DNA from 3 places in the Streptomyces sp. NPDC026515 genome. Region 2 is predicted to be linked to each of the others. Evidence: riboswitches for the same ligand, from Rfam matches in the RefSeq annotation. Region 2 holds a riboswitch; each other region holds the start of a gene.
What was found. A riboswitch is a leader RNA that binds a small molecule or an ion and turns the genes downstream of it on or off. The one in region 2 is predicted to bind cyclic di-AMP.
Positions count from the first base shown of each region.

Region 1: it holds a riboswitch for cyclic di-AMP, as region 2 does, so the genes downstream of both, ACZ4O3_RS32700 (transglycosylase SLT domain-containing protein) here and ACZ4O3_RS13645 (transglycosylase family protein) in region 2, are expected to answer to the same signal.
Region 3: it holds a riboswitch for cyclic di-AMP, as region 2 does, so the genes downstream of both, ACZ4O3_RS30400 (C40 family peptidase) here and ACZ4O3_RS13645 (transglycosylase family protein) in region 2, are expected to answer to the same signal.

Region 1 is NZ_JBVHQD010000018.1:175,065-185,412, forward strand. It holds gene fahA (fumarylacetoacetase) at 1-119, opposite strand, end outside; partial or broken gene ACZ4O3_RS32685 (carboxylate--amine ligase) at 365-1,595, shown strand; gene ACZ4O3_RS32690 (hypothetical protein) at 1,755-2,249, opposite strand; gene ACZ4O3_RS32695 (HAD family hydrolase) at 2,507-3,313, shown strand; gene ACZ4O3_RS32700 (transglycosylase SLT domain-containing protein) at 3,323-3,811, opposite strand; cyclic di-AMP (ydaO/yuaA leader) riboswitch at 3,817-4,012, opposite strand; gene ACZ4O3_RS32705 (polyprenyl synthetase family protein) at 5,211-6,269, shown strand; gene ACZ4O3_RS32710 (CHRD domain-containing protein) at 6,391-7,329, shown strand; gene ACZ4O3_RS32715 (LolA family protein) at 7,589-8,803, shown strand; gene ACZ4O3_RS32720 (ABC transporter ATP-binding protein) at 8,877-9,884, shown strand; gene ACZ4O3_RS32725 (ABC transporter permease) at 9,871-10,348, shown strand, end outside.
Region 2 is NZ_JBVHQD010000006.1:107,727-118,074, forward strand. It holds gene ACZ4O3_RS13620 (NAD(P)/FAD-dependent oxidoreductase) at 1-141, opposite strand, end outside; gene ACZ4O3_RS13625 (Ppx/GppA phosphatase family protein) at 606-1,601, opposite strand; gene ACZ4O3_RS13630 (DUF501 domain-containing protein) at 1,598-2,128, opposite strand; gene ACZ4O3_RS13635 (FtsB family cell division protein) at 2,158-2,634, opposite strand; gene eno (phosphopyruvate hydratase) at 2,741-4,027, opposite strand; gene ACZ4O3_RS13645 (transglycosylase family protein) at 4,417-5,088, opposite strand; cyclic di-AMP (ydaO/yuaA leader) riboswitch at 5,092-5,263, opposite strand; gene ACZ4O3_RS13650 (transglycosylase family protein) at 5,472-6,479, opposite strand; gene ACZ4O3_RS13655 (cytochrome P450 family protein) at 6,606-7,931, opposite strand; gene ACZ4O3_RS13660 (nucleoside triphosphate pyrophosphohydrolase) at 7,993-8,988, opposite strand; gene ACZ4O3_RS13665 (SurA N-terminal domain-containing protein) at 9,139-9,786, opposite strand; gene ACZ4O3_RS13670 (glycoside hydrolase domain-containing protein) at 9,960-10,348, opposite strand, start outside.
Region 3 is NZ_JBVHQD010000016.1:151,169-161,516, forward strand. It holds gene ACZ4O3_RS30385 (esterase/lipase family protein) at 1-479, shown strand, start outside; gene ACZ4O3_RS30390 (M23 family metallopeptidase) at 854-2,359, shown strand; gene pcrA (DNA helicase PcrA) at 2,404-4,887, opposite strand; cyclic di-AMP (ydaO/yuaA leader) riboswitch at 5,210-5,381, shown strand; gene ACZ4O3_RS30400 (C40 family peptidase) at 5,390-6,547, shown strand; gene ACZ4O3_RS30405 (hypothetical protein) at 6,721-7,074, opposite strand; gene ACZ4O3_RS30410 (C40 family peptidase) at 7,542-8,600, shown strand; gene ACZ4O3_RS30415 (response regulator transcription factor) at 8,633-9,346, opposite strand; gene ACZ4O3_RS30420 (ATP-binding protein) at 9,343-10,348, opposite strand, start outside.

The DNA of each region.
Region 1 (10,348 bases), on a different contig from region 2:
ACGTGGTCGCCGAGGCGGACGCCAACCCTGCGTTCCGTGCTCTCGGGGGTCGAGAACACGCCATACGGAAGATTGTGCGGGCCGAAGGGGTCACCCTCGGGGACCTCGAAAGGGGGCAAGGGGGGCATGGGGTGACTGCCTCGCTCTCATCCGTGCCGCGCCGGGCCGACTGTGCGGTGACGTCGCTCTGGCGTTGGGCGGCATTCCATGTGGTCGCGCCACACGTTACGGGTGAGTTGGCCGTCGCGGCAGTGTCTAAAGAGTTCGCAATGTCCGAATAGACATTGTCGGAGGGCGCAATTCCGGCTCAGCGTCCTTCGGGGGAGACGGACGGGGGTGGATCCGGTCCGTACAGGGGGGACCCGTGGGGGGACCCGTGGCCAGGAATGCCGTCGGCACGCCGCTCGACGCGGATCGCGACGTGCCGGGCCTGATCGTCAAGTTCGGCGACTGTCCGCCGCATCCCGGCGGGGTCGGCGCGATTCGCAGTCCGGGACGCCTCGGCGTTCCCATGTACGCGATCACCGAGGACTGCCTGCACACCGGCGGCCACCGCCCGTTACCTCATACGGGCGTTCGTATGGCCGACGACGGGAGCCGAGGAACAGGGCCATCTGGTCGAGGGACTGCTGCGCATAGGCCGCCGTCCTGATCGCCGAGCACCAGGACGCGCTCGGCGGCAGGTTTCTCTTCCCGCGTGTCGAGTCCGCACTGCCGCGCCGGCTCGCCGGCAGGCAGGGGCTGCACGAACTGTGCGAGGAACACGGCATCCCCAGTCCTGCGGCCGCCCTCCCGCAGTCGTACGACGACATCGTCGTCTTCGCCGAGACGGCCCGCTTCCCGATCGTCGCCAAGAACCGTGAGGCGTTCGTCCGCCGCAGTCGGCCCGCCGTCAACGGCACGACGAAGATTGCCACTCGCGAGGGACTGCTCACTCTCGCGCGTGCATGGGGCACCCATCCGGGTGTCATCCTCCAGGAGTACCTTCCGGGGGAGGACGCCGAGGACTGGATCGTGCACGCCTGCTTCGACGCCGACCCGAACCCGCGTGCCCTGTTCACCGGCGTCAAGGTGCGCTCGTGGCCGCCGCACGCGGGCACGACGGCCAACGCGTACGTCGTCGACACCCCGGAGCTCGCCGATCTTGTCACGCGCTTCATCAAACAGGTCGGCTTCAGCGGCGTCATCGATCTCGACCTGCGCTTCGACCGCCATGACGGGCGGTACAGGCTGCTCGACTTCAACCCCCGCATGGGCGCCCAGTTCCGGCTCTTCGAAAGCGAGTCGGGGGTGGACGTGGTCCGCGCCGTGCGCCTGGATCTGACCGGGCGCCGGGTTCCGGACGGGGAGCAGCGCGCCGGCCACCGGTACGTCGTGGAGAACACCGACCTCCCTGCCCTCCTCGCCTGCCGCCGCAGCGGCTATACGACGCCGCACGCGCCGGAGCGCCCCAGCGGGACCGGGCCGGCCTGGCTCGCGGGTCACGACCCGCTGCCGTTCGTCACGATGCTCGCCCGTTTCGTGCGTCCGGCGCGAAGCACCTCTACGGGCTGTGGCGCGCCCACCGCCGCGGCTCCAGCACGTCCACGAAGTAGGCACCACGTCCGCGCCCCCGCGTCGCGGCCGGCCACGGCGCCCCGACTCCCAGGCGCCGGATACGCCTCGTCCGTGCTCGGCCCGTACGTCACCTGCCGGCCGCGGTCGCCTCGTACGGTCCGGTGACGCGGTTCGTATGCGGTACGGAACGGGTCTCCTCACGCCTGACCAGGCGCCTGGCGGCCGCCCACGCCTGACACGCACAGGGGAGCGGCCACCACCGGACTCGGGCCACCGCCTGGCCAGGACGGCTCGGAACCGGCCACCACCCGCCCCGGGGCCGGGCCGCCACCCCGCCCCGGGGCCACCCGTGACCACCCGTGCTCGGCAGCCCGCTGCCCGGCCGGGAACTCCTCGGTCAGCGACGGCGGACTGGCCGCCTTGGTGGCCTCGGCCTCCCAGCGGGGGCAGTACATGTCGAAGACCACGACCGGCAGCGGCCGCCCGAGGATCTTCTCGATGCGGCCCCCGGCGCGCAGGTCCTGCGCCGGCCGTACGCACGCGTCGGTGAAGTGCAGCCCCAACAGCTCCTGCCCGGCGTCCAGTTCGGGGGCGTCGCCGTCCTCGTCGGACCAGAGTCCGAGCCGCCTGGTCTCCTCGGTGTACAGCGCACCGCCGACCGGGTCCCCGGGACAGTCGCCCAGCCGCTCCAAGCCGTCGAGGAGCCGGCAGGCGCAGTTCCAGCGTGCCTCGCCGGGGTCCGCCGCGTCCCGGTCACCGCCTCCAGCCGATGCGCCCGGAAGTCCTCCGGTCCGTCCGTCACCACGCCGCTCCTGCCCGATCGGTACCGCCGACCCACCGCGAACGTAACGCGCGCCACCGGCAACGCCCCATCGCCGATACGGCGGCCGCCATTTGAGGCCGAAACGCACAGTGAGTCTCAGGGACGTGCTGTCCGTATTCTCTGATCATGGTCGCACCCACCCCGTACTCACTGATCGCCACCGACCTGGACGGCACACTGCTGCGTGCCGACGACACCCTCTCGGAACGGTCGCTCGCCGCGCTCGCGCGGGCGGGCCGGGTCGGCGCCCGGCATCTCGTGGTGACCGGCCGCCCCGCGCCGAGAGTGCGCCCCCTCCTGGACGACCTCGGTTGCGCGGGACTCGCGGTCTGCGGCCAGGGCGCCCAGCTCTACGACGCCGGCGCGGACCGGCTGCTGTGGTCGGTCACCCTGGACCGGGAGCTGGCCGAGACCGCCCTGGGCAAGATCGAGGCCGAGGTCGGGCAGGTGTACGCGGCGGTCGACCAGGACGGCGTGGACGGGCTCACGCTCATCGAGCCGGGCTATCTGATGCCCCACCCCACGCTGCCCGCGCTGCGCGTGGGACGGCGGGACGACCTGTGGTGCGCGCCCATCAGCAAGGTGCTGCTGCGCCACCACACCCTGTCGGACGATGAACTGGCGGCCACCGCGCGCGCGGTGGTGGGATCGCTCGCGACGGTCACCATGTCGGGGCCGGGAACGGTCGAGCTCCAGCCGTGCGGGGTGACCAAGGCGACCGGGCTGGCACTGGCCGCCGACCATCTGGGGCTGAGCCCCGAACGGGCCATCGCCTTCGGGGACATGCCCAACGACATCCCCATGTTCGACTGGGCGTCCTACGGGGTGGCCATGGCCAACGCCCACGCCGAACTCAAGGCGGTGGCCGACGAGATCACCCTGTCGAACGAGGACGACGGCATCGCCGTCGTCCTCGAAAGGCTCTTCACCTGACGGCGCCGGTCAGTACGCGCCGTGCACGTTGTCGATCGAGCCGTACCGCGCGGCGGCGTAGTTGCAGGCGGCGGTGATGTTCGCGACCGGGTCGTAGACGTCGAACGACGTGCCGTCCACGTGGTAGGTCTTGAACGTCGGGTCGATCACCTGGAGCAGGCCCTTGGAGGGGATGCCGGCGGCCGCGTTGGAGTCCCAGAGGTTGATGGCCCGCGGGTTGCCGGAGGACTCACGCATCACGTTGCGGTAGATGCCGTTGTAGCTGCCCGGAATGTTCTTTTCGGCCATGATCGCGAGCGACTCGCGGATCCAGCCGTCGAGGTTGTTCGGGTACCCGGCGAGCGTCGTGGACGCCGTCGAGGTGGTGGAAGTGGCGGCGGAGGCGGCGGTCGCACCGATGAGCGGGAGGGCGAGAACGGCGGCGCCGGTACCGGCGACGGCGAGCGTGCGGACGACGCGGTTACGGCGGGGACGGCGGTGCTGAGGGGCAGCAGACATGTCGTGGTTCCTCTCCGTCGCCTGCGGGGTGAGCTGTCGGGTTCGGGCTCGGGGAGTTCCCGGTCGCACCGCCCTGAGGCGAGGCGACTTCACCCCTAGCCGTTCCGGTACGACGTCCGTCGGTGACGTCGGTCGCCCGGTCCGGCGACTTACCTGGTTCCCCCGCTCCTGCCGTGCGAATGGACTCGTTGATGGTCGCGACGGGCGGCGGCAGGATTTGGCGTCCGCCCGGTGAGCCGGAACGTATGCGAGAGCACATGTCCGGAACAAGTACCTGATTCCCCCAACACGCCGATTGACCTTGATCTGAGTCGTATGGGGTACTTGATCCTTTGCGGTTGCCAAGCCTCAACTCGCCGACAAGGAAAGGAGAGAGAGGGTCGCCTTACCGCCTCGGTGGCACTCAGGGCCACGTGACCCACTTCACGAAGTGGCAATTACGGCGAATCGAACAAATGGGGATTGATTGAATCCGCCTTTCCGGGTATCGAGGGAATAGCCCCGCTCCGCCATTTGTATGGATTGCCTCGATTGGGGCGAATGGAGTGGTGCACATCACAAGCAATTTCATGGATTGTCCGAATTGCCTTGTTAAGCGGAATTTCGCTTCGAGGTGAGCGGACCGACGGACCTGGGCGGGTGGATGCCGAGGTGCCGGGAGTTCCCGTGTGGCGGTACGTGATTCCGGTCACGCCGAGGGCGGGGCGCAGGCGTCACGACTCGGCGGCGGCAGAGCGATCGTCCATGCGCGGGTGTCCTCCGTGGGAGCGGAACCTCCGCCCCCTCGCGCGTCGTTGTCCTGGCGGCCGTCCGGGGAGTGGGGGTCACGGCGAGCGCCATGAGCGGCCCGGGCGCGCGGGTCCTCGTCCCGAGGGGGACGCGTCCCGAGGAGTGCCGACCGCGGGAGCCCCCGACCGTGTTCACGCCTCGTCCGTGCCGAGGCCGCGCCGTCGGCTGCTCGCGGGTCGTGAGTCCGCCCGCACCGCGTCGGCAGGGACCGGGCCTCACGCGCGCCCGCGCGCATGTCTGATCTCGTGGAGGAGGGGGCATACGGGGGTGGATCGGAACGCGGTGGACCGCGGAAGGGGTGCCTCCGGGCAGGTGACGTCGGCAGGAGGTGGCGTGACCGCCCACGGGCGGAGGTCTGCGGGACGATCCGCGGCCGGACCCGGTGTCGGTGCTGGTCCGGGACCGGGTTCAGGACCCGGTCCCGGGACACGGCTCGCCCCCTGGTTCGGGACAAGCACCAGCACATCCTGTTAAGTCATTGCATGTCAGGTCGTATCAGCTGATCAAGAACATACCGGTCGTGATCCGATAGTGCCCGGGGTGTAACGGTGGGCGCCCTCGGTGATCGAAACCTGACCGGATACGCTGACTTGAGTGATGGCAGCGACCTATCGACAAACCATGTAACCGCCAGTGGACACCAGCAGACAGGAGACCCCTCGTGACCGTCGGGCCGTTCGGGCTGAGCGTGCGGGACCAGGCTCTGGAAGCCGATGTCCAGGCCGGATTGACGGCTGTCGAGGAGGGCTTGCTAGAAGCCACCAAAAGTGAGGTCCCGTTCATCACGGAAGCCGCGCAGCACCTCGTGCGGGCCGGCGGGAAGCGGTTCCGGCCCCTGCTGGTGATGCTGGCCGCGCAGTTCGGTGACCCGTACGCGCCGGGCGTCGTGCCGTCGGCGGTGGTCGTCGAGCTGACCCATCTCGCCACGCTCTACCACGACGACGTCATGGACGAGGCGGCCGTGCGGCGTGGTGTCGACAGTGCCAACACCCGCTGGGGCAACTCGGTCGCCGTCCTCACCGGTGACTTCCTCTTCGCGCGCGCCTCGCAGATCCTCGCCGACCTCGGACCCGAGGCGGTGCGGGTCCAGGCCCTCGCGTTCGAGCGGTTGGTGACGGGTCAGATCCTGGAGACGGCGGGTCCTTCGGACGGGCGTGACCCCGTCGACCACTACCTCGACGTGCTCGGCGGCAAGACCGGCTCGCTGGTGGCGGTCTCCTGTCGTTTCGGCGCGATGATGTCCGGTGCCGACGAGACGGTCGTGGACGTCCTCACCCAGTACGGCGAACGCCTCGGTGTCGCCTTCCAGCTCGCCGACGACGTCCTGGACATCGCCTCCGACTCCCACGAGTCCGGCAAGACCCCGGGGACCGACCTCCGCGAGGGTGTCCCCACGCTTCCGGTGCTGCGGCTGCGGGAGCGGGCGGCGCGGCTCGGGCTGCCCGACGACGTCGCGCTGTGCGAGCTGCTGGACTCCGACCTCACGGACGACGCGCGGCACGCGGAGGCCCTGGCGGCCCTGCGGGCGCACCCGGCGCTGGAGCAGGCGCGCCGGGACACCGTCCGGTACGCGGAGGAGGCCAGGGCCGCCCTGGCGCCGCTGGTGGAGTGCGACGCGAAGGTGGCGCTGCTGGAGCTGTGTGACGCGGTGGTGCACCGGGCGGGGTGATCCCCGGTTCTGTGGCGCAGGTCACATTGCTGGACTGAGCCCGGTCTGAGATCCGTTCCGTACCTCTCCCCAGAAGCCGACGCAGGGGGCGTCGGCTGACATAGGGGGAGGAAACGGAATCATGGTCATCAACGCAACGCGTCGCAGGACGCTCGTCGCCGCCGCCGTCGCGGTGTCCGCACTCGGCGGTGCCGCCGTCCCGGCGTACGCCGCCACCAGCCACAGTTCCGCCCGTCACAGCTCCACCGGCTCCGTCGTCCTCGTCGCCAGCCTGCGCGGTGGCAACGAGGTGCCCGTCGCCGGTGGGGCCGCCGTCGGGGACAAGGACGGCGTCGCGCTGGAGTTCATCCAGGTCAAGGGGGACAAGGTGACCGTCGCCGTGACCTGGCGCGGTACCGGCAGGCCGACCGACCTGCACATCCACCAGGGCGCCAGGGGCACCAACGGCGGTGTGAGGATCGGCTTCGGGAGGTTGCTGAAGAAGGCCAAGGGTCACACCGTCACCGGCAGCGTCAAGGTCGCCGACAAGGCCCTGCTGAAGCGGCTCACCACCGATCCCGGGGGCTTCTACGCCAACCTGCACACCGCCGACTTCCCTGGCGGGGCGGTCCGCGGCCAACTGCACGCGGTCACCACCGTCACCGACCTCAAGGGCGGCGGCCTGCAGGCCTCCGTCGTCACCGGCAAGCAGATCTACGAGTGCAAGGCGGCCGAGGGCGGCGGCCACGCCTTCGCCCAGCGGGACGTCAGTGCCAGGCTCGGCGGCGGAATCCGGCACTCCTTCGTCGCCCCCGGCTCCGGCACCCCGCAGTGGGTCGCGCCCGACGGCAGCGCGGTCACCGGGACGGTCCTGACCAGGACGCCGAACGGCGACGGCAACGTGCCCGAGCTGGACCTCAAGGCCGCGCAGTCGGGCAAGAAGCACGGGCTGCTCGCCCGCACCGGCGAGGTCCTGCGCCTGAACACCGTCGGCGGCGTCGCTCCGGCCGGCTCCTGCACTCCGGGTGCCGTCGTGGGGGTCCCCTACCGGGCCGACTACGTGTTCGTGCGACAGCACTGACCGAACGCAACGCGTGACAGAAAGCGACCGCAGGCGCCTCCGCCGTGCGACCCCTACGGGTCGGGGCAGGCGCCTGCGCCCTTGTGTCATACCGCAGTCGTACGCGGAGTTGGCTCCCGGGTCTGACGCTTGAGAGGCCCGGATTTGGTGAGATGGAAACCACGGAAATCACCACCACTCACCGTTTCGGGTGAGAATGGCGGCTCAGGGTGGGACACGTGCGAGCACAGCCGCCGCCGACGACGGAGGTAAGGCACACATGGCACCGAACGAAACCGAGGACAGCACGGGGGCCGCGCAGGCCGACGACGAGCTGCGCGCCGAGCGACGGCGCAAGGCCGCGCGATACATCGTCCCGGTCGCGGTCGTGGGAGTGGCCGCTGCCACGATCGGTCTGGTCCCGGCGCTCGCCGACTCCGGCGACCCCGACCTGCCGAAGATCACCGCGCAGGAACTCATCAACAAGATCGCCAAGTCGGACGTGCAGCAGTTGTCCGGCACCGTGAAGATCAGCACCGACCTCGGCCTGCCCGACCTCGGCGGTCTGGAGAGCGGCCTGCTGTCCGGCGCGGCCCAGGGCGGCGGCGACGGTTCGTCCGCCGACCCGTCGGCCAAGCTCACCGAGCTGGCGTCCGGCACGCACACGCTGCGCGTGGCCGCCGACGGCCCCGAGAAGCAGAAGGTGTCGCTGCTGGAGAGCGGCGCCGAGTACAGCCTCATCCACAACGGCACGGACGTGTGGGGCTACGACAGCAAGTCCAACGAGGTCTACCACTCCACCGCCGCCGACTCCGGCAAGGCCGACCGGCACGAAACCCCGGCCACGCCCAAGGACTTCGCCGACGAGGTCCTCAAGTCGGTCGACGACACCACCTCGGTGAAGGTCGACGGTACCGCCCAGGTCGCCGGTCGTGACGCCTACCGGCTGGTCATCAAGCCGAAGCAGTCCGGTACGACGGTCGGCGCGATCAGCATCGCGGTGGACGCCAGGACCGGTACCCCGCTGAAGTTCACCCTCACGCCGTCGAGCGGCGGGGCGGCCGTGGTCGACGCCGGCTACACCCAGGTCAGCTTCTCCGAACCGGCCGCCTCGACCTTCGATTTCACCCCGCCCAAGGGCGCCAAGGTGACCGAGGCCGAGAAGGGCGACAAGGGCGGCGGGATCACCAGGGCGCCCGGCCGGAGCGCTCCGCAGGAGCTCGGCAAGAACGGCTTCGACGTCCTCGGCGAGGGCTGGAACGCCATAGCCGTCATCGACTCCGGCGACAAGGGCGGACTGCCCAGCGGCTCCGCTTCCGGCGGCGGTGACCTGGGCGGCTTCCTCGGCTCGCTCGGCGACCCGGTCTCCGGCAAGTTCGGCAAGGGCACGGTCTTCTCCACCCGGCTGATCAACGCCCTGATCACGGACGACGGCAAGGTGTACGTCGGCGCGGTGGACAAGGCGGCCCTGGTGAAGGCGGCGAACGCGGGGTAACAGGGACGGGACGGGTCCCCCCACCGCGCCCACTGCCCCCCTGCCTGTGCCGCACGACGAATCGAGGGAGCCGATGGACCGACCGTCCGCCACCGAGCGGGAGCCGGAGGACCAGGGGCAGGACGGCCCGGGGCGAGGCGACCCTGCTCCCGCGGGCGTCATCGACACCCGCGGCCTCACCAAGCGCTACCGCGGCGGACAGCTCGCCGTGGACGGTCTCGACCTGACCGTCCCGGCGGGCAGTGTCTTCGGCTTCCTCGGTCCGAACGGCTCCGGCAAGACCACCACCATCCGCATGCTGATGGGCCTGATCACACCCACCTCGGGCACGGCCCGGGTCCTGGGCCGCCCGATGCCGCGCGCCTCCCGCGTCGTACTGCCGCAGGTCGGGGCCCTCATCGAGGGTCCGGCGCTGTACGGCTTCCTCTCCGGCCGCGACAACCTGCTGCGGTACGACGCCGCCGACCCGACCGCCGACCCGCGCACCCGGCGTACCCGCGTCCAGACCGCGCTGGACCGGGTGGGCCTGACGGCGGCGGCCGCGAAGAAGGCGAAGGCCTACTCCCTGGGCATGAAGCAGCGGCTGGGACTGGCCGCCGCGCTCCTCCAGCCCCGTAAGCTGCTGGTCCTGGACGAGCCGACCAACGGCCTCGACCCGCAGGGCATGCGGGAGATCCGTTCCCTGGTGCGGGAGCTCGCCGGGGACGGCACGACCGTCTTCCTCTCCTCCCACCTCCTCGACGAGATCGAGCAGGTCTGCACGCACGCGGCCGTGATGGCGCAGGGCAGGCTGATCACCCAGGGCGCGGTGGCCGATCTGGCGGCCGGGGCGCGCGGCCGGCTCGTGGTGACCACCCCGGACGCCGGCGAGGCGGCCCGGGTGCTGAAGGAACAGGGCGTCGTGGACGTCGTCACCACCGAGGACCGGGTCACCGGCGAGCCGCCCGAGCGGGACCTTGCCGAGATCAACGCCGCGCTCGTCGCGGCGGACGTGCGCGTACGCGGTTTCACACTCGAACGGGCCTCACTGGAGGACGCGTTCGTGGCGCTGACCGGGGAGGGCTTCGATGTCGCGGGCTGACGGGGCGGTCGTGGACGGACCGGCCGCACGGCCGAATCCGCTGTGGACCCTCGGTCTGCTCCGCAGCGAGCTGGCCGTGACCCTGCGACGCTGGCGCACCCTCGCACTGCTCGGCGTACTGGCGGCCGTACCGGTCCTGATCGGGATCGCCGTCAAGATCGAGACGCAGGGCGACGGCCGGACGAGTGGCGGCGGGGGCGGGGGCGGCGGCCCGGCCTTCATCGCGCAGATCACCAACAACGGACTGTTCCTGGTGTTCACGGCACTGGCCGCGACCCTCCCGTTCTTCCTGCCGATGGCCGTCGGGGTGGTGGCCGGGGACGCGGTCGCCGGCGAGGCCAACGCGGGCACCCTGCGCTATCTGCTGGTCGCGCCGGCCGGCCGCACCCGTCTGCTGCTCACCAAGTACGCGACGACGATGGCCTTCTGCCTGCTGGCGACCCTGGTGGTGGCCGCCTCCGCCC
Region 2 (10,348 bases):
GTAGGTCATGTACGACCGGGGGTCGACGACCGTGACGGTCGCCTCGCCGTAGCGCATCTTCTTGAGGATGCGCCGAGCTGCGTACAGGCCTACGTACCCACCGCCTACTACGAGGATCCTGGGACGCTCCGTGGTGCTCATGGCATCGAGTATCCACCCGCCTCAGGGGGGCCGCTCGTGCGCCCCTTCACAAGGTTCTCCAGGGGTCGTGCTACACTCCGCCGCCCACGTGACGCAGGTCATGGCCGCCAGCGGGAACCGACTTCCGATACGACCCGTTGTCAATGCCGTGTGAGCTGCTCCTCCGGGCCTCCGGGGGCACCCCGGAGACACCGGATGTCACCCGCACGAACACCTCCGGAAACACCCTCGAAACGCTCTCCTGAGCACGCGCCCGGGGCCGTTGAGCCCCCGAACGGGCCAATGGGGACCCCCGGACCCCCCACCTGCACCGAATTCCTTGTGAAGAACTTCACGAAGTTTTCCGCGGGGGTGTCGTGGCACGGCGTGTCACGCGCCGTCCGGGGCGCTCACCCGCCACCCCGCACGCTCATCCGAGGAGGTCGGAAGGGTCGGCGAGGTGACGGGAAGCCCGCTCGGACGGGTCAGGCGATGGACCAGGCGATGCCGTCCAGGATGTCGTGCTCGCTCACCACGACCTCCGCCGCGCCCACCCGCTCCATGATCGACAGGAGTACGAGGGCGCCGGCGCCGATGACGTCGACACGTCCGGGGTGCATGGACGGGACGGCGGCCCGCTCGGCGTGGGTGGAGCCCAGCAGCCGCTCGGTGATCTCCCGGACCCGGGCGTAGGGGATGCGGGAGTGGTGAATGGCGGCGGAGTCGTACTCCGGCAGGTCCTGGTGGATGGCGGAGAGGGTGGTGACCGAACCGGCCAGGCCGACCAGGGTGCGCGCCTCGCGCAGCGGCACGGTCCGCTCCGCGAGGTCGAGGGCGTGCTCGATGTCCGCCCGCATGGCGGCGATCTCCGCCTCGCTCGGCGGGTCGCTGACCTGTCCCCCGTGCACCAGGTGCCGCTCGGTCATCCGGACGCAGCCGACGTCCACGGACCGCGCGGCCCGCACCCGCTCGGACCCCACGACGAACTCGGTGGAGCCGCCGCCGATGTCCACGACGAGGAACGGCTTGGCGAGGTCGCCCATCCGTCGCCCACCACCACCCTCGGTCGAAGGGCGCTCCGCGCCACCTTGGTTTTGCCCCGTCAGCTCCTTCGTCGCGCCCGTGAAGGAGAACTCGGCCTCCTGGTCGCCGGTGATGACCTCCGGCTCGACGCCGAGGATGTCCAGCACGCCGCGTACGAACTCGGCCCGGTTCTCGGCGTCCCGGGAGGCGGAGGTCGCCACGAACCGCAGCCGCTGCGCCCCGTGCTCCTTGATGACGGCCGCGTACTCCCGGCAGGCTGCGAAGGTCCGCTCCAGCGCCTCCGGCGCGAGCCGTCCGGTCCGGTCGACCCCCTGCCCGAGCCGCACGATCACCATCCGCCGGTCCAGGTCGACGAGTTCACCGGTCTCGGGGTCGGCGTCGGCGACGAGCAGCCGGATGGAGTTGGTACCGCAGTCGACGGCGGCGACACGGGTCACTGGTCGTCCTCCTTGGCCGGCGTCACGCACGTACCCTTGGCCCACCACTGGGGCAGCATGGCGATCGCCTCGTCGCCCAGCGGGTTCACGCCGGGCCCCGCGGCCAGCGAGTGCGCCACCAGCACATGGAGGCACTTCACCCGGTCCGGCATCCCGCCGGCGCTCGGAAACCCCGTCAGTTCCTCGATCTCGTCCCGGCGCCGGATGTAGTCCTCGTGCGCGGCGCGGTACGCCGACGCCAGTTCCGGATCGCTCTCCAGACGCGCCGTCATCTCCTTCATCACGCCGTTGGCCTCCAGGGTGCCGATGGCGGAGGCGGCCTTGGGGCACGTCAGGTAGTACAGCGTCGGGAACGGCGTGCCGTCCGGCAGCCGCGGCGCGGTCTCCACGACGTCCGGCTGCCCGCACGGGCACCGGTGCGCGATCGCCCGCAGCCCGCGCGGCGGCCGCCCGAGCTGCTGCTTGAAGGCCTCGACGTCGGCGTCGGTCGGCTCGGTGCGCGGAGTGGAGGGCGGGGGCGTTTGCATGACTGTGTTCTGCGTGGCTTTCTGTCGGTTCACTGGTCGGACGCGTCGGACTTGTCGACGCCGTCCCAGACGTTCGCGTACCAGGGCCGGTCGGCCGCTCCGAGGTAGGCGTGCGCCTGCTTGGCGGCAGCGGGGTCGATCACGATGTAGCCCGTCTCGCCCGGCATCACGTAGTGCAGCCGCTGCCGGATCTGCTGCTCGGCGTAGGAGTCGTCCTGCCACCGGGCCTTGACGTCCCGCAGCTGCTCGACCCGCTGCCGGGCCTGCCTCTGCTGACGTTGCAGGTCGGCGATCTCGGCACGCTGGGAGACGTACTGCCGCATCGGGTACGCGAGCGCGACGACCATCGTGCACAGCACGATCGCGAGCAGCGCGGCACGGCTGGTGAGCCGGGAGCGGCGGGCCTGCCGCTTGGTCTGGGAGCGGTAGACCCGGGCCGCCGTCTGCTCGCCGAGCAGCTTCAGCCTGGTCGCGGTGGAGAACCGGTCCCGGTCCTTCGCGGCCATGTCCCCGCCTCCCTGATACGTGCGTACGTCCCCGGACACGGTACGGGACCGGGTACGGGGACGTACGTACGACTGGCTAAGCCTTACCCTCTACGGGCCCTACGGCTCAGCCCTTGAAGCGCGGGAAGGCGCTGCGGCCGGCGTACACCGCGGCGTCGTCGAGGATCTCCTCGATGCGCAGCAGCTGGTTGTACTTGGCGACGCGCTCGGAGCGGGCCGGGGCGCCGGTCTTGATCTGGCCGCAGTTGGTGGCGACGGCGAGGTCGGCGATGGTGACGTCCTCGGTCTCGCCGGAGCGGTGGGACATCATGCACTTGAAGCCGTTGCGCTGGGCCAGCTCGACGGCGTCCAGGGTCTCGGTGAGCGAACCGATCTGGTTCACCTTGACCAGCAGGGCGTTGGCGGCGCCGTCCTCGATGCCGCGGGCCAGGCGCTCCGGGTTGGTGACGAACAGGTCGTCGCCGACGATCTGGACCTTGTCACCGAGCTTGTCGGTGAGGACCTTCCAGCCGGCCCAGTCGTCCTCGAACAGCGGGTCCTCGATGGAGACCAGCGGGTAGGAGGCGACGAGCTCCTCGTAGTACTCGGTCATCTCGGCGGCCGAGCGGGACTTGCCCTCGAACTCGTACTTGCCGTCCTTGTAGAACTCGGACGCGGCGACGTCGAGCGCGAGCGCGATCTGCTCACCGGGGACGTAACCGGCCTGCTTGATCGCCTCCAGGATGAGGTCGAGCGCGGCGCGGTTGGACTCCAGGTTCGGGGCGAAGCCGCCCTCGTCGCCGAGGCCGGTGGACAGGCCCTTGTTCTTCAGGACCTTCTTCAGGGTGTGGTAGACCTCGGCACCCCAGCGCAGCGCCTCGGAGAAGGACTCCGCGCCGATCGGGGCGATCATGAACTCCTGGATGTCGACGTTGGAGTCCGCGTGCGAGCCGCCGTTGAGGATGTTCATCATCGGCACCGGCAGCAGGTGCGCGTTCGGGCCGCCCAGGTAGCGGAACAGCGGCAGGTCGCTGGCCTCGGAGGCGGCGTGCGCGACGGCGAGGGAGACGCCGAGGATGGCGTTGGCGCCGAGCGAGCCCTTGTTGTCGGTGGCGTCCAGGTCGAACATGGCCTGGTCGATCAGGCGCTGCTCGGTGGCGTCGTAGCCGACCAGCTCCGGGCCGATCTGCTCGATCACGGCGAGGACGGCCTTCTCGACGCCCTTGCCGAGGTAGCGGTTGGGGTCGCCGTCACGGAGCTCGATGGCCTCGAAGGCGCCGGTGGAGGCGCCGGAGGGAACGGCGGCACGACCCGTGCTGCCGTCGTCGAGGCCGACCTCGACCTCGACCGTGGGGTTGCCTCGGGAGTCCAGGATTTCCCGGGCTACGACGACGTCGATGGACGGCACGAGCATCTCCTTCTTGGGATGTGACGCTGGTTGTGCGGGCGCACGCGGGCCTGGTCGGCCCTTGCTCAGCCTTGCGACTAGAGCCTAACCGTCCCGGGCCCGTGAGCCAGCCGACCGACCGGCCCGTGGACACACAGACGGTACTCATTGTTCATGCACGGAACAAAGGGGGGTCCGATGAAGAACGGAAGAAGAGCGGGTCAAGGAGAGGACCGCCGCACGAGGACAAAGACAAACCCCGCTCCGGTGCGTACGGGGGAAGACGCACCGGAGCGGGGAGCCGTGGGGGACGGGGGTGGCCCTCATGTGGTCCTCACCGCGGGGACCACGGTTGTGTGAGCGCTGTGGTTCGGCCGGGCGCCGCCTGCCACTTCGGGGCGCCCGCCTCCCGGGGCCTACTTGAGGTGCAGCTGCTGGCCCGGGTAGATGAAGTCGGCGTCGTCGACGATGTCCTTGTTCAGCTTGAACAGCGCCTGCCAGCCACCCTTGACCTTGTGCTTCTCGGCGATCGAGCTGAGCGTGTCGCCCTTGACGACCTTGTACTCGCCGTCGCCCTTCTTGACCTTCTTGCCGGTCGGGGTGGTGACCGTCTTCTTGGCGGCCGGACGCTCGGCGGAGCGGGAGGCGGCCTGGGTGTCGGTCGAGCGGGTGGCGGTGCTGCTGCTCGACGAGCTGGTGCTGCCGCCGGTGTGGGCGGCGCCGGACAGGCCCGTGCCGCAGACCGGCCAGGCACCCTTGCCCTGCGCGCCGAGAACCTTCTCGGCGATCTCGATCTGCTGCGCCTTGGTGGCCTGGTTGGCCTGCGCGGCGTACTGCGTGCCGCCGTACGCGGCCCAGGTGGAGGCGGAGAACTGCAGACCGCCGTAGTAGCCGTTGCCGGTGTTGATGGCCCAGTTGCCACCGGACTCGCACTGGGCGACGGCGTCCCACTCGGAGGCGGTGGCGGCCGAGGCGGTGCCGGTGGCCATCAGCGGAGCGGCGATGGCGACACCGGTGACGCCGGCGAGCGCGGCGACGCGGGCGGCCTTGGACGGACGACGGTGCTTGCCCTTGCCGGAAAACAGCATGGAGGATCCCCTCACCGACGCCTGCGAGGTGAGCTGTCGGGTTCGGGCCGAATGAGTTGCCCGGCCGCACACCTCACGGTGCGCGGCTTCACCCCGAGCCGGACACGGCAGCCTCAACCACCGGTCCCGGCACTTACCTTGGGTCCCCCGCTCCTGCCTACGGCGCTTGACGCGACGACTGTTCCCGGGTGGCCGCTGGCAGGACTCGGCGTTGCGACGGCCGGGGCTCGTGGTGACGAGCGGCCTCGACCGTAAACAGGCGATCCGGCGAATATCAAAGATGATCAGGGCTTCTGAGACTCATCCCACACTTTCACCAAAGCGGACATTTGGCTTCGAAACAGGGCGGGTGGAAGCGTCAACTCCCGCCGGTTTCAATCCGTTTAGCTACCGAGTTTCAGGGTCTGACCGGGGGCGATGTGGTTCGGGTCGGTGCCGATGTCCGCCTTGTTGGCGGCGAAGAGCGCGCGCCATCCGCCGTCGAGGTCAAGGGAGTCGGCGATGGAGGCGAGCGTGTCGCCGTCCCGCACGGTGTAGGTGCCGGCACCCGGGGAGGCGTGACGTCCGGAAGACGTCGCACTCTGACCGTTTGTCACGCTTTCGTCCGCTGAGCCACCACGATGCTTGCCACTGCTGCCGACGGCCCCCGTGTCGACCAGATCCCAAGAGCTGCCCGTCTGCCACGAATTGTCCGAGTCGTCGGCTTCGGGAACCACGGGGTTCTCGCTCACCTTCGAGGCACCAGAGCCTTTGGATCCCGACTTGTCCGTCTTCGTGGAGCCGGTGGAGGCGCCCTTGCCGGAGTCGTCGCTCGCACTCGGGGACGGGGTGGCCGAGTCCGGGTCCGTGGCGCCCGACGCGTCCGGCGAGGAGTCGGACGAGCCGGAATCCGATGAACCAGATGAATCCGATGAACCAGATGAAGAGGACGAATCGGACAGCCCGGGGGACGAGTCGGAGGAGCCGGACGTGTCACCGGATCCGCCGAGGCCCGTGTCGACGTTCACCGAGGCGTCGTCCGAGGACAGCCCGGCGAACAGGGCACAGGTCCGCCAGGGCTTGGTGCCCTGGTCGGCGAGGATCTTCTCGGCGACGGCGATCTGCTGCGAACGGCTCGCCTGGTCCGGCGTACTGGCGTACTCCTGGCCGCCGTGCTCGTCCCAGTCGTCCTGGGACATCTGCAGGCCGCCGTAGTAGCCGGTGCCTGCGTCCATGCTCCAGGAGCCGCCGCTCTCGCACTCGGCCACCCTGTCCCAGGTGCTGCCGTCGGCCGCGTTGGCGCTCGCCGCTCCGAGGAGCGGGATGGCGATGGCCGAGCCGGTCACGCCGGCCGCGACGAGAAGAGCCGGAGCCTGACGGGGGCGACGGTGACGACCGTTCCCGGAGAGCATGCGGAAACCTTTCGAGCGACAGCGGTGACCGGCGCGACGGGTCCTGCCGACGCGCCGCACTGATGGGTGAACGTATAGGCACACGATCACTTGTCACAAGTTAATGCCGCACAGATCACGTGAAGATCACATAGTTGAACGCCGGTCATCTTTGCCGGTGGAGGGCGCCACGGGGGTGAACTCCACGGGGAGCGTGCGCAGTCCGCGCATGATGAGCCCGCCGCGCCAGCGCAACTCGCTCTCGTCCGCCGCGAGTCGCAGATCCGGGAGACGGGTGAGGAGGGTGGCGAGCGCGCTCTGCCCTTCCAGGCGGGCGAGCGGGGCGCCGAGACAGTAGTGGATGCCGTGGCCGTATCCGAGGTGCTGGTTGTCCCGCCGGGACAGGTCGAGCGTGTCCGGCTCCGCGAACCGCTCCGGGTCCCGGTCCGCCGCGGCGAGCACCACGAGGACCGGGTCGCCTGCCGCGATGCGCTGCCCGCCGATGCCGAGCGGCTCGGTGGCGAACCGCCAGGTGGCGAGCTCCACCGGCCCGTCGTAGCGCAGGAGTTCCTCCACTCCGGTCTCCAGCAGCCCGCGCTCGCCGGCGGCCAGCGAGTCCTGCAGGCGGCGGCGCTGTTCCGGGTGGGTGAGCAGGGCGTACGTGCCGTTGCCGATGAGGTTGACCGTCGTCTCGAAGCCGGCGAACAGCAGGATGAAGGCCATGGCGGCGGCCTCGTTCTCGGTGAGGTGCTCGCCGTGGTCGGAGGCGCGGATGAGTCCGGAGATGAGGTCCTCGCCCGGGGCCGGCTCGGCGGTGAGCGCCTCCCGCTTCCGGTGGATCAGCTCGGCCAGATAGCCGCGCATCTTCTTCACGGACCGCGCGACCCCGCCCCGCGGCCCTCCCCCGTGCCGGATCATCATCCCGGCCCAGTCCCGGAAGTCGTCCTGGTCCTCGCGCGGGACGCCCAGCAGGTCGCAGATGGCGTAGATGGGCAGCGGGAAGGCGAACTCGTGGATCAGGTCGGCCTCGCCCCGCTCCGCGAACCCGTCGATGAGCCGGTCGGTCAGCTCCTGTACCCGGGGCGCGAAATCGGCCACCCGGCGCGGGGTGAACGCCTTGCTGACCAGCCGGCGCAGCCGGGTGTGGTCCGGCGGGTCGATGTTCAGCAGATGCGTCATCAGCTCGGCCTTGCGCTCACCGGGGATCCCGGTCTTCCCCTTCGCGTGCGCGGGCTCGTCGTGGTGCTCCGGGTTCTTGGACAGCCGAGGGTCGGCGAGGGCCTGCCTGGCATCGGCGTAGCGGGTGACCAGCCAGGCCTCGACCCCGCTGGGAAGCCGGGTGCGGTGCACCGGCGCGTGCTCCCGCAGCCAGGCGTAGGCGGGGTACGGGTCGGCGGCGAACTCCCAGGTGAAGAGTTCGGGCGCGGCGGGGCCGCCGGGGGTGGGGCCGTCGGAGGTGGGCTGGTTGGTCACCTCCTGACGGTATCCGGCGGCGGAGGGCCCTGGAGCCGGCCAGGCGGCCCGGGGGCAGTGCCTACGCGTCCACCCCTTCCGCGACGCGCACCGCGTCCCGGTACGCCCGGGCCGCGGCCCGCAGCGCCGACTCGGGGTCGGTTCCCTCCGCCTCGGCCCGTACCGCCAGCGCGAGCAGCTCGTACCCGATGCCCCGCGGCTGTGGCAGCGGCACCTCCAGACCGGCCGTCCGCACCCGGGAGGCGAGCTTCGAGGCCAGTGCGAGTCCGGGCTGGGCGAGGGGTATGCCGTCCGTCACCGACTCGCGCCGCTTCTCGACCGCCTTCGTGCGCAGCCAGTGCTCCTTGACCTCCTCGGGTGTCGAGGCGGTCTCGTCACCGAAGACGTGCGGATGGCGGTGGATGAGTTTCGCGACGATGCCCCCGGCCACGTCGTCGACCGAGAAGGGGGCGTCCGGGTCCTCCTCCGCGATGCGCGCGTGGAAGACGACCTGGAGAAGCACGTCGCCCAGTTCCTCCCGCAGTTCGTCGCGGTCGCCGGTCTCGATCGCCTCGACGAGTTCGTAGGCCTCCTCGATGGCGTACTTCGCCAGACCCTCATGGGTCTTCCGCGACGACCAGGGGCACTCCGCGCGGATCCGGTCCATGACCTGGACGAGGTCGAGGAGGCGGGCGCCGGGCAGGTCGTAGGAGGCGGGGAGCAGCTCCAGCCGGGGCATCGCGACACGGCCGGAGCCGGCGAGGCGGGCCAGGCCGTCGGTGAGGGCCGGCTCGCCCTCGCCCGTCGCCACGACCACCACCGTCCGGCCGCCGGCGCAGGCCTCGACCAGTTCCTGCGCGGTGGGGGCGCTCTCGTCCACCGCCGTCCCGGCCTCCCGCAGATAGGGCAGCTGCGGGTGCGTACCGTCCGCGCACAGCACCCGGTCCGCCGAGCGCAGCGCCTGCCAGGCGGGCCAGGACAGCAGGCCGGGGGCGACCCGGTGGCTGGTGGTGAGCAGGATGATCCGGCCGGGGTCGGGGACGGGGGGAGCGGGAGGCTCCGGGCTGGTGGTGTTCACCCTCCGAACGTAACGCACCCGCGCCGCCGGCCTCGGGCGATGTCCACAGGGCGGGGCGGTCGAGTGATCGTATGACCGCTCGCGTCGCCCCCGCCCGTGTCACCCGGCCCGCCGGCCCGGACCCCGCTCGCCGGGCCGTCCGCCCTGCGCCTACGCCGCCGTCTGTGTCCCGGCCGACGTGACCTCACGCACCCACGGCGTCTTGGTGTCCACCCGGCTGCTCTTCTGGATGTCCCAGGCGCCGTAGCGGGGGTTGAGGTCGACGTGGAGCTCCTGGGACGCCTTGGACAGGGCCTTCCAGAAGGCGGGCTGGCTGGTGTCGGTGCCGAGGAGCTTGGCGAGCTTCTGCGCCTCCAGCTGGAGGCGCAGGTTGTCGTCCAGCCGCCTGGGGGCGATGCCGTACTTCTGGAGCCAGGCGTTCTGGAGCGCCTTGGTGCCGCCGGCCTGCTGCGCGAGGCCGGTGCGCATCTGCTGGATCTCCTTGCGGGTGACGCCGATACCCGCGTCCTGGGCGGCCCGGTGCAGCACCTGGTCGAGGACCATGTTGTGCAGCGTGTCCCGGGTGAGGCTGCTGGTGGCGGCGAGCACCTGCTGGTACTGCTGCTCGTCCGGCACAGCCGCCCGCTGGGCCTGGCGTACCTCGTTCACCCGGGTCTCCAGCTGGGTGACGGTGATCCGCTGGCCGCCGACGACGGCCGCCGCGCCCGGGTGCGCGTCGCTTCCGCAGGCGGTGAGGAAGGGGACCGCGGTGGCGATCGCGGCGGACAGGACGAGCGCGGTGCGACGGCGGCGGTGCAAGGATGCCTCCCGAGGAGATTGTGCGACGGTGCACAAAGTCTTGCGGTGATCGATGGTAGGCAGTGGGCAAGCTCTGGCCAACCCATTCGACCAACGATTCACACGCGCATCCGGCACCGCCGCGCCACCCTCCGCAAGGGTTTGCGGTACCGGCCTCCGCGGTACGCGCCCGCTCAGCCGGTGATCGCCACCGGGGCGTCCCACGCGTCACGGTCCACGGTGATCGTGTAACCGCCCCGCGTCTCCTTGCTGTTCACCATGTACTGGTGTGCCCGGCTGTGCGCGGTGAACTGCGTCGCGCCGAACGGCCAGTCGGCCGTGGTGGTGTTGTTCTTGTCCCACAGCGCGTACCAGAGGTTGCCCGGCAGGTCCGTCTTGTCCTTGGCGTTCGCGATCGCCTTGGCGCTGGAGCTGGTGAAGCCGTAGAAGCCCGCGCGGTAGGTCTTCGCGTGCAGCTGCTTGTCGAAGGCGCGCACATAGGTGAGCACGGCGTTGTTGCACGCCGTGTTCGTCGTGTCGTACGCCTCCATGTCCAGGTAGATCGGGCTGCCCGCCTTCATGC
Region 3 (10,348 bases), on a different contig from region 2:
GCCGGCACATAGAGGAGATCTGCCAGCGCACCGGCAGCCGCCAGGTGGACATCGTCGGGCACAGCCTCGGCGGCCTGATCGCCCGCTACTACGTCCAGCGGCTCGGCGGCGACTACCGCGTCCGCACCGTGGTGACGCTCGGCACCCCGCACTCCGGCACCCGCGTCGTGCCGCTCGCAAACGCGCACCCGATCGTGCGGCAGATGCGCCCCGGCTCGGAGGTCATCGAGGAGCTGACCCAGCCCGCGCCCGGCTGCCGTACCCGGTTCGTCAGCTTCTGGAGCGACCTCGACTCCCTGATGGAGCCGATCGAGACGGCACGGATCGACCACCCTGACCTGATGGCGACGAACGTGCAGGTCACCGGGATCGGCCATCTCGCCCTGCCGGTCCACCCGGCGGTCGCGACCGGCATCCGGCAGGCCCTGGACCAGGCGCACTCGCAGGAACGGGTCGCGGACGGCCTGACGGTCGCCTGACGACGAACCGCAGACGAACCGACGACGGCCACGAGGGCGTCCACGACGACGTCCACAGGGACGATCCGACGATGCCGCCCGAGAACGAACCGGGCGAGCAGGTCGAGGCGGGCGAGTGGGGCGAGTGGGGCGAGTCGGTCATTCGGGCCGGTTCGGACGGGCAACCACTGCCCGCCGCCCTCGACTTGGCCTCCCAGATCTCGAACACTCCTCGAACACAAGGCCAAACCCGCGCCCGTCGTCCCCCGAAACACGGCCGAATGCCCGTTTCCCGAAACCACGAAACCTGTTGAAGATTGTCGCGCCCGTATACCGCCGGGTACAGTCGCCGCACTGCTCTGGCAGCCCCTGTTGTCGAGGCGAAAGAGAAGTTGGTGAACGACCGTCACCCGTCGGGGACCATGACCACCCCGGCCCCGGCTTCCGACGCCGGCCAGGCGCACTACGCGCCGTACGGCACTCAGGAAGCCCAGTACGGCGACTTCACCACGTATGGCGACCACACCACCACAGGCGCCTCGTTCCACAGTGACCCGCTCTTCGGGCACCTCCCCGGCCAGGCCCAGGCCACCGGCGCGTACGACGCCGGCCAGTGGCAGACGACCGGCGACCACACGCTGAACTACGACCCCTACGCGGCCCAGCACCACGCCGTCTACGACTCCGGCGCCTACGACAGCACCACCTGGGCCGTCCCGCCACAGGCGGCGCAGCCGGTCCAGGGGACGGTCGGCGACGGCAGCGGCCACTGGGACGCGAACGCCTGGCTCCAGCACGACCAGCCGGCCATGGCGGGAGCGACCCAGCAGTGGGAGTGGGGCACCCAGACCTTCGACACCGGCGCGTACGACGCCACGCAGTGGAACTCCGACGGTGCCCCGGCGCAGCCCGCGGAGCCGGGCCACCAGCACGGGCACGAACCGCAACCCGCCGACTCCTTCGACCAGTCGGCGACCCAGATGTTCGAGCCGGTCCCCCACGACGAGTTCGCGGAGTTCGCGGAGTTCACAGAGGACTCGGGGGACGCCGGGGGGCCGGCCGCGACCGGCGAACTGCCCGCGGTGACGCCCCTCCTGGAGGACCAGGAAGAGATCACTCCGGCAGCTCCGGCCGCGACACGCGCCGGCGCTCGCGCGGGGACTCGCTCCCGCCGTCGTACGCCCCCCAAGCGCTCCGCACTGCTGACCGTCGCCGTGCCCTCGGCCTGCGTGATGGGGGTCGCCGGCATCGCGGCCGCCTCCGTCGGGCCCCTGACGGGCGGCGACGGACAGGACACCACGGCCTCCGCCTCGGACGCGCAGTCCGTGAAACCGTCCGCCGCCAACAGCAAGCTGGACGCCCAGCTGAGGACGCTCTCGGCCGGCGCCGACGACTTCGCCGACCGGGCCAGCCGGACCCAGGAACGCATCGACCTCAAGACGCAGCAGGAGGCCGAGAAGAAGAAGGCGGCGGCGGAGGCGGCCCGCAAGGAGCGGCTGCGCCCCAAGTACGCCCTCCCGGTGACTCAGCGGGGGCTCAGCGCCTACTTCGGCCAAGCCGGTGTGAACTGGATGTCCGTCCACACGGGCATCGACTTCCCCGTCTCCTACGGCACGACCGTCATGGCGGCGACCGACGGTGTGGTCTCCACCAAGTGGAACAGCGCCTACGGCAACATGCTGATAGTGACGGCGAAGGACGGCACGGAGACCTGGTACTGCCACCTCTCCTCGTACCGCGTCGCCTCGGGTACGACCGTGAAGGCCGGAGATCCGGTCGCGTACTCGGGGAACTCCGGGAACTCGACCGGCCCGCATCTGCACTTCGAGGTCCGGCCCGCGGGAGGCTCCGCCATAGACCCGCTGCCGTGGCTGCGCAGCCACGGGCTGGATCCCACCTGATCGTCCGGTGGGTCCCCGCCGACGGCGGGGACCCGTCCGTCCGTCTACAGCTTCTCGACCGGCGCGTACCGCAGCAGCAGCCGCTTCGGCTTGGTGTCGCCGAAGTCGACCGTCGCCTCCGCGTTGCCGCCCGTGCCCTTCACTCCGACGACCGTGCCGAGGCCGAACTGGTCGTGGGTGACCCGGTCGCCGACGGCCAGTGAGACCACCGGCTTCTCCGAGGTCCGCCGGGTGGCGAAGCCGGAAGCGCCGGACGCCGAGGAGCGCGAGCGGGTCGAGGAGAGCGAGGCCGCCACGCCCGACGCGGGCCCGGAGGACACCGGCGCCATCGCCCCGGTCCGCTTCCACTCCAGGTACCCGGCCGGGATCTCCTCCAGGAAGCGCGAGGGCGGGTTGTACGACGGCTGCCCCCAGGCACTGCGCATCGCCGAGCGCGTGAGGTAGAGGCGCTCCCGCGCGCGCGTGATGCCGACGTACGCCAGGCGCCGCTCCTCCTCCAGCTCCTTGGTCTGGCCGAGGGCGCGCATGTGCGGGAAGACGCCGTCCTCCATGCCGGTCAGGAAGACCACCGGGAACTCCAGGCCCTTGGCGGTGTGCAGGGTCATCAGGGTGATGACGCCGGAGCCCTCCTCGTCCTCGTCGGGGATCTGGTCGGAGTCGGCGACCAGCGCCACCCGCTCCAGGAAGTCCGACAGCCCGACCGACGCCTCCTCCGCCCCGGACTCCTGCTCGAACTCCAGCGCCACGGAGGCCAGCTCCTGGAGGTTCTCGATCCGGGTCTCGTCCTGCGGGTCGGTGGAGGCCTGCAACTCGGCGAGATAGCCGGTGCGTTCCAGGATCGCCTCCAGGACGGTGGCCGGTCCGGCGCCGGACTCCACGACCGTACGGAGGTCCTCCATCAGCGTGTTGAACCGCTTGACCGCGTTGGTCGACCGCGCGGCCATGCCGTACGCCTCGTCGACGCGCCTGAGCGCCTGCGGGAAGCTGATCTTCTCGCGCTGGGCGAGGGCGTCGATCATCGCCTCCGCCCGGTCGCCGATACCGCGCTTGGGGACGTTGAGGATCCGGCGCAGCGGGACGGAGTCCTCCGGGTTGGCCAGCACCCGCAGGTACGCCAGGACGTCCCGGACCTCCTTGCGCTCGTAGAAGCGGACCCCGCCGACGACCTTGTAGGGCAGGCCGACGCGGATGAAGATCTCCTCGAAGACACGGGACTGCGCGTTGGTGCGGTAGAAGACGGCGACATCGCCGGCCTTCGCCTCGCCCGCGTCCGTCAGACGGTCTATCTCGTCGGCGACGAACTGTGCCTCGTCGTGTTCGGTGTCGGCGACGTAACCGGTGATCTGCGCGCCCGCGCCCGCGTTGGTCCACAGGTTCTTCGGGCGGCGGGACTCGTTGCGCTCGATGACCGCGTTGGCGGCGGACAGGATCGTCTGCGTGGAGCGGTAGTTCTGCTCCAGGAGGATCGTCGTCGCGTTCGGGTAGTCCTCCTCGAACTGGAGGATGTTGCGGATCGTCGCGCCCCGGAAGGCGTAGATCGACTGGTCGGCGTCGCCCACCACGCACAGTTCGGCGGGCGGCAGGTCGCTCTCGCCCGGCGGCACGTCGACGGGGTGAGCCGAGGTCCCGACCAGCTCGCGCACCAGCGCGTACTGGGCGTGGTTGGTGTCCTGGTACTCGTCGACCAGGACGTGCCGGAAGCGGCGGCGGTAGTGCTCGGCGACGTCCGGGAAGGCGCGCAGCAGGTTGACCGTCGTCATGATCAGGTCGTCGAAGTCGAGGGCGTTCGCCTCGCGCAGCCGCGACTGGTACATGGCGTAGGCCTGGGCGAGGGTCTTCTCGAAGCCGTCGCTCGCCCGGGCGGCGAAGTCCTCCTCGTCGACCAGCTCGTTCTTGAGGTTGCTGACCTGGGCGCTGAAGGACTTCGGCGGGAAGCGCTTGGGGTCGAGGTCCAGGTCACGGCAGACCAGGGCCATCAGACGCTTGGAGTCGGCGGCGTCGTAGATCGAGAAGGAGGAGGTGAAGCCCAGCTTCTTGCTCTCCCTGCGCAGGATCCGCACACAGGCGCTGTGGAAGGTCATCACCCACATCGCGTTCGCGCGCGGGCCGACGAGGTGTTCGACGCGCTCCTTCATCTCGCCCGCGGCCTTGTTGGTGAAGGTGATCGCGAGGATCTGGCCCGGGTGCACCTGGCGCGCGCCGAGCAGGTGCGCGATGCGATGGGTGAGCACGCGCGTCTTGCCGGAACCGGCGCCGGCCACGATCAGCAGCGGGGAGCCGGCGTGCACGACGGCGGCGCGCTGGTTCTCGTTCAGCCCTTCCAGGAGCGCGGCCGGGTCCGGGGCCGGGCGGGCGGCGCCGTCGCGGTAGTAGGCGTCCCGGTCCGGGGGCGCGTCGAACTGCCCGCCGAACAGATCGTCCGGAATCGGTTCCGGTACGTGCTCGTCCTCGGGCGGCGGGGGTTCCTCCTCGCGGCCGTGCGGGGGCTGGAGGCTCGCCAGGAAGCTGTCGTCAAAGAGGCTGCTCATCGCTCTCCGAGTCTAGGGCGCCCCACCGACAACCGGTCCCCGCCCCGGAAACTCGCCCCCGTCACCCACCAGAACCAGCCCCTCACGGTCAGCGATCACGCACCGTGAGCAGGCGCGCGTCCTCCCGTCGAGGCGCGGACCACCCCACCGCCCCGGACAAGTCGCCCCATATCCGCACCGATGAGCCGATCCCGTCGGCCCGCACCGCCAAGGTCACGAAAATGTATCGGGCATATCGCACATCAACCTTCACACAGAGCACACGAGTTGGTTAGCGTGCCGGGCAGGCCGTACGACCCCCACCGGCGAACGTCGCCGGGCCGTACGGCCTCCGCCGAGTCCGGGGTGCCGCCGCGCATCCGGAGCCGGGGACCCACACCGACCTCGGGGTGAATCGGGCCCGCCCCCTCGCGGGGAACGGACCGTAGGGCAACCCTTCCGAACCACCCGCCCGAACCCGACAGCTAACTCGGTAGGCGGAGCATGGAAGGAGTCGCCCCCGTTGGCGTCGCACCGCAAGTCGCGTCCGTCCGCAACGCGCGTAGCAGGCATACGCACCCCCGCCCTCGCCACCGCCGCCCTCACCTCCGTGGCGCTGCTCTCCCAGACGGCCAACGCCGCACCTCACGAGGACGGCAAGCCCAGCCTGGAGGAGGTCGAGAAGAAGGTCGACGCCCTGTACCGGCAGGCGGAGTCGGCGACCGAGAAGTACAACGCGGCCAAGGAGAGGACCGGCAAGCAGCGCAAGCAGGTCGACACCCTGCTCGACGACGTGGCCGAACGCACGGACCGGCTCAACAAGGCGCGTGAGGAGCTGGGTTCCTTCGCCGCGGCCCAGTACCGGACCGGGGCAGCCGCTCCCGACACCTCGACCTTCCTGCTCGCGGACAGTCCGCAGGACTACTTCGACCAGACGCAGCTGATGAACCGGCTGACCTCGCGGCAGAAGGGCGCGGTGGACGACTACGCCACCCAGCAGTCCGCGACCATGGCGAAGCGGCAGGAGGCCGCCAGGAGCCTGGAGACGCTCACCGAGACCCAGGACGACCTCAGGACCGCCAAGAGCACCGTCCAGACGAAGCTGGCATCCGCGCGGGAGCTGCTGTCGCAGCTGACGGCCCAGGAGAAGGCGCGGCTGGCCGAGATCGAGAAGAAGCAGCAGGCCGAGGCGGCCCGCAAGGCGGCGGAGCTCGCGAGGCAGCAGGCGCAAGCCGCGCGGCGGGGTTCGTCGACGTCCTCCTCCGGCGGCTCCTCCTCGTCCTCCGGCTCCGCCTCCGATTCCGCCTCCGACTCCTCCTACGGGACGAAGGCCGCCAAGGCGATCGCCTTCGCCCGCGCGCAGATCGGCAAACCGTACGTCTGGGGTGCCACCGGCCCCGGCTCCTACGACTGCTCGGGCCTCTCCCAGGCCGCCTGGAAGGCCGCGGGCGTCTCGCTGCCGCGCACCACGTACGACCAGGTGAACGCCGGCACCACCGTCCCCCTCGCCGACGCCCTCCCCGGCGATTTGGTCTTCTTCTACGACGACGTCAGCCATGTCGGCGTCTACATCGGCAACGGCATGATGATCCACGCCCCCAAGCCCGGCGCCTACGTCCGGGAGGAGTCGATCTACTACGGCGGCGAGTCGATCATCCACAGCGTGGTACGGCCGGCCTGACGGGCGCGGGCCGCGCGCATTTCGCCGGGGATGACGGGCGCGGCGATGCCGGCGGCGGCGGTGGGCACGCCCTGGCCGGAGTGGCCGGGGCGGGTGCTGGTGCGGGTCGCGATGGCGGCCTGGCCGCCGGCGCGGTGGCGGCCACCCGCGCCGCGCTCAAGGCTTCCTGAGGGTCACGTCCACAGCACGGCGATGAAGATGTTCGCCACGGTCAGCAGACCCACCAGACCGAAGGCGCCCTTCTCCACCTTCTCGTCGTCCCGTTTCACGTAGACGAGCCCGAGGATCACGATCAGCAGCGCCAGCTTCACACCGATCTTGACGGTGTTGACGTGGTGGTCGTCGGCCTCGTTGAGGCCGACCAGGATGACGCCGGTCGCGAGCATGGTGAACGCGCCGTGCAGCATCCCGGGGGCGAACCGGGCCGTGCCCTGGCCCATCGCCTTCACCTGGGTGAGGAAACCGCCGAGGAGCGCGGCGATGCCGATGATGTGCAGGCCGACGAAGAGATGGATGAGTACGTCCATGGCCCCGGAGCCTAATCAGGGTCCCCTGGGGCGCGGGGCACCGGCCCCTCCCTCGGCACCCGCCACCGTCCGCCGCGCGGGGTCGCATATATGCGACCCATAGCATCCCGCGCGCCCGCTCGCCCCGGATCCGCCGCTTCGGTCATCCCACCCTGTTAAGCCGACGGCTCCGGACCGGAATCCCGGTCACATACCGTCGGGTACCGATCCGGTCACACCAATACCGTGCATCACGTCACCCAGCCGACACGCTCCGGCCTAGCGTCCTCCCCCAGGTGACCGACTCCCCACCGCCGCCCGGGCCAGGGGCGGCAGTCGGGCACCACCGCCGAGAAGGTCCGGCGGCGGCCCGCTCCCCCTGTGCGGGCCGCCGCCGGACGCGTGATCCGCACCCGCGGCCGTCAAGCGCTCCCCTGGCGCCTGTACGGGCGACACGGCGGTCGTACGAGAGGACGTGACCAGTCCAGGTGGCAGCGCACCGCAAGCCCCGACAGCGCTCGCTCAGCGGCACTACGGCCCGCACGGCCGTCACCCTCGCCCTGGCGGGCGCGGCCACCGCGACGGGCTTCGAAGGGACCGGACACGCCGAGCCGCAACTGACACCGGCGCAGGTGAAGGCGAAGGTGGACCAGCTGTACCAGGAGGCCGAGGCGGCCACCGAGAAGTACGACGGCGCGAAGGAGAAGGCCGAGACGGCCCAGCGGCGGGTCAGGGCCCTCCAGGACGAGACCGCCCGCAAGCAGGAGAAGCTCAACTCCGCGCGGGACGCGCTCGGTCTGGCCGCGGCGGCCCAGTACCGCGCGGGCGGTATCGACCCGGCCTGGCAGCTGGCGCTCTCCAGCGATCCCGACCGGTACCTGGACGACGCCGCGTTCGCCGAACGGGCCGGTGCCGCGCAGGCCGGCGCGGTGGCGCGGGTGCGGCGACAGCTCCGGGAGATCGAGCAGCTGCGTGGCGCGGCCCATGTCGAGCTGACCTCGCTGCGGTCCCGGCAGGCCGAGCTGAGACGGCAGAAGACCACCGTCACCGCCAAGCTCGAGGAGGCCCGGCGGCTGCTGGACCGGCTCTCACCGCGGCAGCGGACGGCGGTCACGGCGGCCGGCGACCCCTCACGCGCCTCCCGCTCGGCCTCCGGCAGCCGCACCACCCTGGCCCCGGGCGGGGCCGTCGCCTCCGGCTCCCGGGCCGCGGCCGCCGTCGCGTACGCCTACGACAAGCTCGGCAGCCCCTATGTCTGGGGCGCCACCGGCCCGAACGCCTTCGACTGCTCGGGACTCGCCCAGGCCGCCTACCGCTCGGCGGGCGTCTCCCTCCCCCGCACCACCTACGCCCAGATCAACGCCGGCCGCCGGGTCTCACGCTCCGAACTCCAGCCGGGCGACCTGGTGTTCTTCTACTCGGGCATCAGCCACGTCGGCATCTACATCGGCAACGGCCAGATGATCCACGCCCCCAATCCGTCGGCCCCGGTACGGATCGCCCCCATCGACGAGATGCCGTTCGCGGGGGCGACACGGGTGGTGTGAACCCAGCCTGCCGGGGCCTGTCCGGAGCCGCCTCAGACCAGCCGTCGCGCGGTCGCCCAGCGGGTCAGCTCGTGCCGGTTCGACAGTTGCAGCTTCCGCAGCACCGCCGACACATGGGACTCGACCGTCTTGACGGAGATGAACAGCTGCTTGGCGATCTCCTTGTAGGCGTAGCCGCGCGCGATCAGGCGCAGGACCTCGCGCTCGCGCTGGGTGAGGCGGTCGAGGTCCTCGTCGACCGGCGGGGCGTCGGTGGAGGCGAAGGCGTCCAGGACGAACCCGGCCAGCCGCGGGGAGAAGACGGCGTCGCCCTCCTGCACCCGGAAGATCGAGTCGACCAGGTCGGTGCCGGTGATCGTCTTGGTGACGTAGCCGCGGGCACCGCCGCGGATCACCCCGATCACGTCCTCGGCCGCGTCCGACACGGACAGCGCGAGGAAGCGCACCGGTCGTTCGGCGTCCGCCGCCAACGGGGCGCACCGGCGCAGCACTTCGACCCCGCCCCCGCCCGGCAGATGCACGTCGAGGAGCACCACCTCGGGCCGGGTCGCCGTGATCACCGAAACCGCCTGGTCGACGTCGGCGGCCTCCCCGACCACCTCGACGCCGGTCTGCTCGGTCTGGCCGATCTCGGCCTGGACACCGGTACGGAACATCCGGTGGTCGTCGACGAGGACCACGCGCACCCGACGCCCGGCCTTCTCCGTGCCTTCCGCCGGGCCGTTCGCCTCGGTCGCGTCGCTCATGACGTGTTCTCCGCCCTCTCCATCTCCAGCTCGACCTCCGTGCCGCCGCCCGGCACGGACCGCAACCGTGCCGTGCCGCCGTGGCGCTCCATGCGGCCGATGATCGATTCTCTGACACCCATGCGGTCGCCGGGTATCGAATCGAGGTCGAAGCCGGGACCTCGGTCGCGGACGGACACGAAGACCGTCCTGCCCTCGGCTTCGGCGTAGACCTGGACGGCGCCGCCCTCGCCACCGTACTTGGCGGCGTTGACCATTGCCTCGCGCGCGGCCTGCATCTGTGCGCCCGTCCGCTCGTCGAGCGGGCAGTCGCCCACCACCACGACCTCGATGGGGACGCCGTGCTTGTCCTCGACCTCCGCGGCGTTGCGCCGGACCGCTTCGGCGAGGGTGGCGGGCTCGTCGGCCTCGTCCTTGCCGGTGCCCTCGGGCTTGTAGAGCCAGGTGCGCAGGTCGCGCTCCTGGGCGCGGGCGAGGCGGCGCACCTCGTTCGCGTTCTCCGCGTTGCGCTGGATCAGGGTCAGGGTGTGCAGCACGGAGTCGTGGACGTGGGCGGCGACCTCGGCGCGCTCCTGGGCGCGGATGCGCATCAGCCGCTCCTCGGAGAGGTCCTGGGTCATCCGCACGAGATACGGCCCGGCGAGCAGCGTGATGCCGACGAGCACGGCGAGCGAGGCCTGGAGCACCGCCCCGATGTGCGCGGCGGAGCCCTGCATGACGAAGACGCCCGAGACTCCCGCCGTCACGAGCAGGACGCCTACGCCCGCGCGCAGCAGCGACAGGGTGCGGCGCCGGCTGCCGACCTCGACCCAGCGGGCCCGGCGGGCGTTGTCCGCCTGACGCCACACGAGCGCCACACCGGCGGCGACCAGGACCGCTGGCAGGAGGTAGGCCTTGGCGCCGTTGGTGAGGTTGACGCTGCCCACGAACACCATGGACACGACGACCATCAGGAGCAGCGCGACGATCTGGCCCCTGTCGGGTCTGCGGGCGACGAGTCTG